2 regions of the Pseudarthrobacter sp. NPDC058196 genome follow, and region 2 is predicted to be linked to the other one. Evidence: riboswitches for the same ligand, from Rfam matches in the RefSeq annotation. Region 2 holds a riboswitch; the other holds the start of a gene.
The links. Region 2 has a riboswitch for cyclic di-AMP ahead of ACFVVC_RS15295 (C40 family peptidase). Riboswitches for the same ligand answer to the same signal wherever they lie in the genome.
Positions count from the first base shown of each region.

Region 1 (2,925 bases), on a different contig from region 2:
TTGCGGCCCCGGCCAAGCTGGGCAGGCGGGTGCTGCACCTGCTCGCCACCGGTGCCGCGATGCTTGCCGCGGCCGGCTGGTGGCTGGCCGTCGTCGAGCTCACCCCGGCCGCGGACCGTCCGTTCATTGGCGGTTCGCAGGACAACTCCATCCTGGAACTGACCCTCGGCTACAACGGCCTGGGCCGGTTGACAGGCGACGAGACAGGGAGCGTGGGCGGCGGCAACGGTTGGGGCGTTCCCGGCCTGCTGCGGATGTTCAACAGCGAATTCGGCGGCCAGATCGCCTGGCTGCTGCCCTCCGCCCTGATCCTTGCCGCCGGCCTGCTGTGGGTCGGACGCCGGGCGCCGCGGACTGACGCAGTCCGCGCTTCGGTGCTCATCTGGGGTTCCTGGGTCCTGGTGACCGGCCTGGTCTTCAGTTTCATGGCCGGCATCATCCACCCCTACTACGCAGTGGCATTGGCGCCGGGGATCGCAGCCCTGGCCGGCCTGGGCCCGGTCCTCCTCTGGCAGCACCGGCGGCAGGCCGCCGCGGCGGTCTTCTTGGCCGCAGCAGTGGCCGCGGCAGCCCTGATGGCCTGGACCTTACTGGGAACCACGTCCGCCTACGGCCCGTGGCTGCGCTGGGTGGTGCTGGCGGCAGGCCTGGCGGCCGCGGCAGGAATGGCGGTGAACAGGTTCGTCCGCCTGCGCTCCGTCCAACGGACGACGACGGCGCTCGCCATCGCGGCATCGCTCGCCGGACCGATGGCCTTCTCCCTCTCGACGGCGGCGACGGCGCACAGCGGGGCCATTGTCAGCGCCGGGCCGGCGACGTCATTCGGCGGCCCGGGCGGGTTCGGCGGAAACCGGACCGGCGGGCTCGGCGCGGGCGGCAATGCCCGGCAGTTCAGCGGCCAGGCCGGACAAGGCCAAACCGGCGCAGGGCAGGGTGCCGGCCAAGCCGGCGCAAGGCAGGGCGGCCCCGGTGCCGGCGGTGGCCGTGGCGGCGGGATGGGCGGCCTCCTGGGTGCGCCCACGCCGTCGGCCGGGCTCGTGGCCGCGCTCAAGGACGGCGCCTCAAACTACACGTGGGCCGCGGCGGTGGTCGGTTCGAACAACGCCGCAGGCTACCAACTGGCCACGGAATTGCCGGTGATGGCCGTGGGCGGCTTCAACGGCACCGACCCCTCTCCCACGCTGGAACAGTTCCAGGCGCTGGTAGCCCAAGGCAAGATCCACTACTTCATTGCCGGCGGGACCATGATGTCCGGCAGCGGTTCGGACGCCTCCACCCGGATTGCGCAATGGGTGGCGTCTACCTTCCAGTCGGAAAACATTGGCGGGACCACGGTCTACGTCCTCGCGGGATGATCGACCCCTGGGGGCCGGCCTTGCGGCAAATCGACGCGCCAGGAGTCGTGACTTCCGTTACCTAAATGTGACTAATGCGCGATCTTCCTGTACCGTCGATTGGGTGCGGTCCCCGTTCGGGCCGCATATCCCGGGTTGACGCCAAGCTCTGCCGCTTCCCGGATTCCGCTTGAGCAACGGCAGAGGCGGGGGACCCACCGTCCCGGGCAATGATTGCCCTTGGGGTTAAGCCAGCACGTGTTTTTTCCGTGCGGCCGGATGCCCTCATCCGAACCCGACAGCTAACTCCGCAGGTGTGAGAGGCGATCAATCATGTCTAAATCCATGGCAAAACCATGCCTGCAAGACAAGGCAAAACACCGGGCCAAACCCCAGCCCGCCAAAAAGACCACCGTGGGCCGCCGTGCTGCGATCCTTGCGGCATCGTGCGCGGTGCTGGTTGGCGTTGGCGCGGCAGGCCAGGCGACCACCAGCATGACCCAGGCGTCGTCCACCGGATCAAGCCCTTCCAGCTCCGCTGCTGATGCCCAAATGAGCATCGAGAAGAGCGAAATCCGCTCAAACCCGGCCGCGAACCCCGCTCCTTCCGCCATCAGCGTGGCACCGCAGGCAGCGGAGCCGGCCCCGGCACCCGCACCCGCCGCCCCCGCCGCCCCCGCCGCTGAAGCACCCGCCCCGGCGCCGGCCCCCGCACCTGCGCCTGCTCCCGCCGTCGCGGTTAACGATCCTGCGGGCGCCCAAGCCTATGCCGCCAGCCAGCTGTCCTCCTTTGGCTGGGGACCGGACCAGATGCAGTGCCTCCAGACGCTGTGGACCAAGGAATCCGATTGGACCACCACGGCCACCAACGCCAGCAGCGGCGCGTACGGCATCGTCCAGTCGCTGCCGGCGGAGAAGATGGCCAGCGCAGGCGCCGACTACCTGACCAACTACCGCACCCAGATCAACTGGGGCCTGGACTACATCAAGAAGAGCTACGCCTCGCCCTGCGGTGCGTTGAACTTCCACCTGGCACACAACTGGTACTAGGCAGCACCGGGCACCACTGCCCCAACGCACACCGCGGGCCGCATCATGATGATGCGGCCCGCGGTTTCGCGTTAACCGGCGTCCCGCACCTCGCCCTGCCCGGAGTTCCGCCAGGGGATGTACTGGACGGCCCACTTGTTGCCGTCCGGATCAGCGAAGTACAGGAAGTGGCCCCACTGCTGCACGTCCACGTCGCTGACCTCCACGCCGTTACCCTTGAGCTGGCGGTGGGCAGCCTCGATGTCGGTGACCACCAGCTGCAGGTTGGATCCGGTGCCGGGCGGAGCATCGGTGAGCCCTTCGCCGATGCAGATGGAGCAGGCGGAGCCGGGCGGCGTCAACTGCACGAACCGGATCGACTCCGACGGGCGTTCGTCGTAATCGGCGTTGAAGCCAACCTTGTTGACATAGAAATCCTTAGCACGGTCCACATCGGATACCGGGACAAAGACAAGTTCGAGTTTCCAGTCCATCCGCACAGGCTAGCGGCGGGAACCGGCTCGGAAAAGGGTGGGGCGCTACCCGGCAATTCCGTAGAGGC
Region 1 is NZ_JBHVVN010000018.1:12,902-15,826, reverse strand. Features, by position in the region: gene ACFVVC_RS20630 (glycosyltransferase family 39 protein) at 1-1,355, shown strand, start outside; cyclic di-AMP (ydaO/yuaA leader) riboswitch at 1,502-1,664, shown strand; gene ACFVVC_RS20625 (hypothetical protein) at 1,668-2,384, shown strand; gene ACFVVC_RS20620 (glyoxalase superfamily protein) at 2,456-2,857, opposite strand; gene upp (uracil phosphoribosyltransferase) at 2,903-2,925, opposite strand, start outside.
Region 1: another riboswitch for cyclic di-AMP. It lies ahead of ACFVVC_RS20625 (hypothetical protein); the one in region 2 lies ahead of ACFVVC_RS15295 (C40 family peptidase).

Region 2 (4,259 bases):
GCAGCCTGGCGGCCCATGCCGCCGGCGTTGTCACTGACAGCCTTGGCAATGATTGCGATCGAGTTGGTTTTGGTGACCTCGGCGCGGTGCCGTGCGGTAGCACGAGTCGTCATCGGTTCTCTCTTTCGTTTTCCTCTGGACCGCGGTGGCCTGTCCGAGGGGGTTGGATGCGCCGGCATCTTGGGGGTACGCCGGCGCGTCCCGAACGGGGATGTGGTTTCTAGCGAAAAAGCTTTGGGCAAAGAAATAGCCCTTGGAGCGTGGAGCCCAAGAACTACTTGTTCAGGTGGTAGTACGTGGAAGTACCGGTGGCTGCGGGCGAGTGGAGCATGGTGCCCTGCGACGGGTTGAGCGCGCTGATCATCATGCCGTTGCCGACGTAGATGCCGACGTGTGCGCCACCGTTCTGGACCACGAGGTCACCCGGCTGGGGGGTGGAGGTGGGCGTCATGATGCTCCACGCGTTCGTGCGGGGGATGCTGATTCCGGCCTGGGCGTAGACCCACTGGACGAACCCGGAGCAGTCCCAGCCGTTGGGGGTGGTGCCGCCCCAGACGTAGGGGTGGCCGATGCCGGTGTAGGCGATAGCGGCGATGCCCGAGGTGGCTGCGGAGGAAACGGCCTCTACTGCCTGTCCGGCTTTGGACGCCTCCTGGCCGGCGGCAGTGGCGGTGCGGTCCGCGGCCGCGGTGGACTGGGTACGCACCGTTTCCACCTTCGGGGCGGCGGTGGTCTTGACCGCCGGACGCTCGAAGGAAACGGTGGCCGTGGGGGCCGCGGTGACAGCAAGGGCGGTCTGCGCCGAACCGGACTCCGTGGAGGCCGAGATGCCGGCGGTGGTGTCAGCTGCGGTGGCCGGCAGGCCCATGCTCAGGATGAGGCCTGAAGCCGCTGCCACAACGGCAGCCTGGCGGCCCACGGTCCCGGCATTGGCGCTCACGGCTTTGGACACGGCGTCCAAGGGGTTGGCGCGAACCGTTTGCGCACGGTGGCGCGCAGAATTATGGCGTGAAGACACGAAGGTAGCCTCTCCCAATGCCTGCGAGGTGAGCTGTCGGATTCGGATGGGAGTCACCCGGCCACTTTGCTTCCTGGGAAGCTCGTGACTTAACCCCAAGGCCTTCCGGAATGCAGAAGGCCAAAATTGGTTCCCCCGCCCCTGCCAGACGATGAAATGCGAACGGACCTTGAGCGGTGGCAGAGTTAGGCAATCCACTCAAGAGCGTCAACTTCGGAAAAGTTGACGCGAGTTAGACGGTACAGCAGTTTTGCTTCAATGTCACATTCAGGTCACGGCGAGTCACTGCGATCTGAGAGTGCGCAATCATACGGTTACAGCCAGCCCATCGGATCGACCACTTCGCCATTGACCTGCACTTCGAAGTGCAGGTGGCAGCCGGTGGACGCGCCGGTGGTTCCGCTCAGCGCCACGACCTCGCCGCGGGAGACCGTTTGTCCCACCTTGACGTTGAAGGACGAGAGGTGGTTGTACGTGGTCTCCAGGCCGTTGCCGTGGTCGATCACCACCCGGTTTCCGCCGCCGAACTGGTGCCAGCCGGCGAAGGTCACGGTTCCTGTTGCGGCAGCCAGGACGGACGTCCCGCACTGAGCCACGAAGTCCTGTCCGCGGTGGAAGTCTCCCGTGCCCCCGGTAATGGGGCTGACCCGGTAGCCGAAGGGCGACGCGGTCACAAGGGATGCCAGCGGGGCGGCCAGGGTTCCGGCAGAAGCGGCCCGGGTGACCGATCCTGCCGACTGGGCGCTCAGAAGCTGCTTCAGCTTTCCGTCGGGGTCCGCCTGCGTGACGACGGCCGAGCGGCTGAAGTCGATCTGGGCGCCCACATCGGCTGAAATCTGGGGCTGGGGGCTGACTGCGGAGGCAGCCTGGGGTGCGGTGCCGGCGGCATCCGTCGCCATGACGGGGCCGGTGGCGGGCATGGTCACCGTCAGCACCAGGCCGGTGGCGGCCAGGGCGATACCGGCCTTCTGGCCGATGCCGCTGGCCGCAGCAAAGTCGGTGATTTGCCGGAACGGACCTCGGCGGCGGCGTGCATCCCGCTGGGGGTCGCGGGGGCGCTCCGCAGCGGCGGGTTCGACAACCCGGGGTGCCTCAGGGGGGCCGGCCGCGCGGCGGCGGCCCCGGGAGGTCTGCATGGTCAAGAAGGGTTCCTCTCTGGAATAGCCTGCGGAGTTAGCTGTCGGATTCGGGTCAGAGAGATCACAGACCCGGCCCGTCATGGGCAAACTTCTGCACAGGGGTATTCCCGGAAGAATCCTTCACTGGAGAGGCTTGCTGCTGACGGACTTCACCCCAAGGCAGTCCCCCGCTGCCAGTTGTGGTTCCCCCGCCTCTGCCAGTAACGACTCGTACACCTGGCCCGCTGGCAGAGCTCGGCTCCGGATCAGGTAACGCTTAAGTATCAACGCTGGGTTCCACTATAGGGGCTTAAGACCCTAGGTAACAATTCCGTTATCTTTGTGTGGGACCCCTCGGGTGGGGTATAGGAGGTCGGCGTCAGGCCTGGTTCACGGCGACGAAAACGTGCGCGGCCACCTCGGGCGGAAGCTCCAGGGCGCCGTCGATTCCTGCCACCCGTACCGAGATGTAGTCACCCACGCGTTCCAGTGACACTGCCGCGCCGGGCCGGATCCCGCCTTCGTCGAGCTGGGTCAGCAGTTCCGGCTCCACCTGGATCGGTTCCGCCAGCCGGCTGATGGTCACTGCGGACGCGGGCCCATAGGCTTTCATGGCCTCCACCAGGCTGATGGCGCCGTCGCCGAAGCCGAGTCCGGGCTGCCCGCCCAAAGCGGCCAGGCCGGGGATGGGGTTGCCGTAGGGCGACTCCGTGGGGTGGTCCAGCATCTCGTAGATGCGCCGCTCCACCCGCTCGCTCATGACGTGTTCCCAGCGGCAGGCCTCGTCATGGACGTAGGCCCAGTCCAGTCCGATCACGTCGGCCAGCAGCCGCTCGGCCAACCGGTGCTTCCGCATAACCTCGGTGGCCCGCTTGCGGCCCGTGTCGGTCAGTTCCAGGTGCCTGTCACCGGAGACGACGACCAGGCCGTCGCGCTCCATCCGGCCGATGGTCTGGGAAACGGTGGGCCCCGAGTGGCGCAGGCGTTCGGCGATACGGGCCCGGAGGGCAATGATGTTCTCTTCCTCAAGCTCCAGGATGGTCCTGAGGTACATCTCCGTAGTGTCGATCAGATCCGTCATCCAGCTCAGCTCCTCGAGCGCAGTACCTTGCGTTGTCCCACCGTATCGCCTCTTCCCGCGACGTAGTCCGGGGAAAGTTTAGCCTATTTTGATCTAGTCCGAATAGGAGGCGTCGTATATGGCGTCTCATTGGCTGGACATTGGCGCAGCCCGCTCCCGCCACCCCGTGGGCTTCAGGCAGAATTGGGGGAGGTTTGCACTGCAGCCATGGCCGGCTCCCGGCCACCCCCACCCGGACCACAGCTTTCGTCCCCGCCGAATGGAGCACCTGTGAGCGACACCAGCATCACGATTCCCGCCAACCTCCTGCCCCAGGACGGGCGGTTCGGGGCCGGCCCCTCAAAGGTCCGGCCGGAACAGATTGATGCCCTGTCCGCCGCATCGAAGACCATCCTCGGCACATCCCACCGGCAGGCCCCCGTCAAGAACCTGGTGGGCTCCGTCCGCGAAGGACTCAGCCAGTTCTTCCGGGCTCCCGAGGGCTACGAAGTAGTCCTCGGCGTTGGCGGCTCCACGGCGTTCTGGGACATCGCCAGCTTCGGTCTCGTGTCGAAGAAGGCCCAGCACCTGTCCTTCGGCGAGTTCGGCTCCAAGTTTGCCGCCGCCACCAACAAAGCGCCGTTCCTGGAAGCTTCCTCGATCATCAAGTCCGAGCCGGGCACGCGCCCCGCAGCGCAGGCTGAAGCCGGCGTGGACGTCTATGCCTGGCCGCAGAATGAGACCTCCACGGGTGTCGCGGCCCCGGTCAAGCGGGTGCCGGGAGCGGACCAGGGCGCACTGGTCCTGGTGGACGCGACCTCCGCTGCCGGCGGCCTGGACGTGGACGTTGCCGAAAGCGACGTCTACTACTTCGCCCCGCAGAAGAATTTCGCCTCCGACGGCGGCCTCTGGCTCGGCCTGTTCTCGCCCGCCGCACTGGAGCGCGCTGCCGGCATCAAGGCAAGCGGCCGCTGGATCCCGGACTTCCTGGACCTCCAGACGGCGATCGAAAATTCGCGGCTGAACCAGACGTACAACACCCCGTCGCTGTCCACCCTGGTAA
Region 2 is NZ_JBHVVN010000010.1:60,907-65,165, reverse strand. Features, by position in the region: gene ACFVVC_RS15300 (NlpC/P60 family protein) at 1-113, opposite strand, end outside; gene ACFVVC_RS15295 (C40 family peptidase) at 275-952, opposite strand; cyclic di-AMP (ydaO/yuaA leader) riboswitch at 1,023-1,220, opposite strand; gene ACFVVC_RS15290 (M23 family metallopeptidase) at 1,333-2,154, opposite strand; cyclic di-AMP (ydaO/yuaA leader) riboswitch at 2,165-2,407, opposite strand; gene ACFVVC_RS15285 (metal-dependent transcriptional regulator) at 2,516-3,217, opposite strand; gene serC (phosphoserine transaminase) at 3,488-4,259, shown strand, end outside.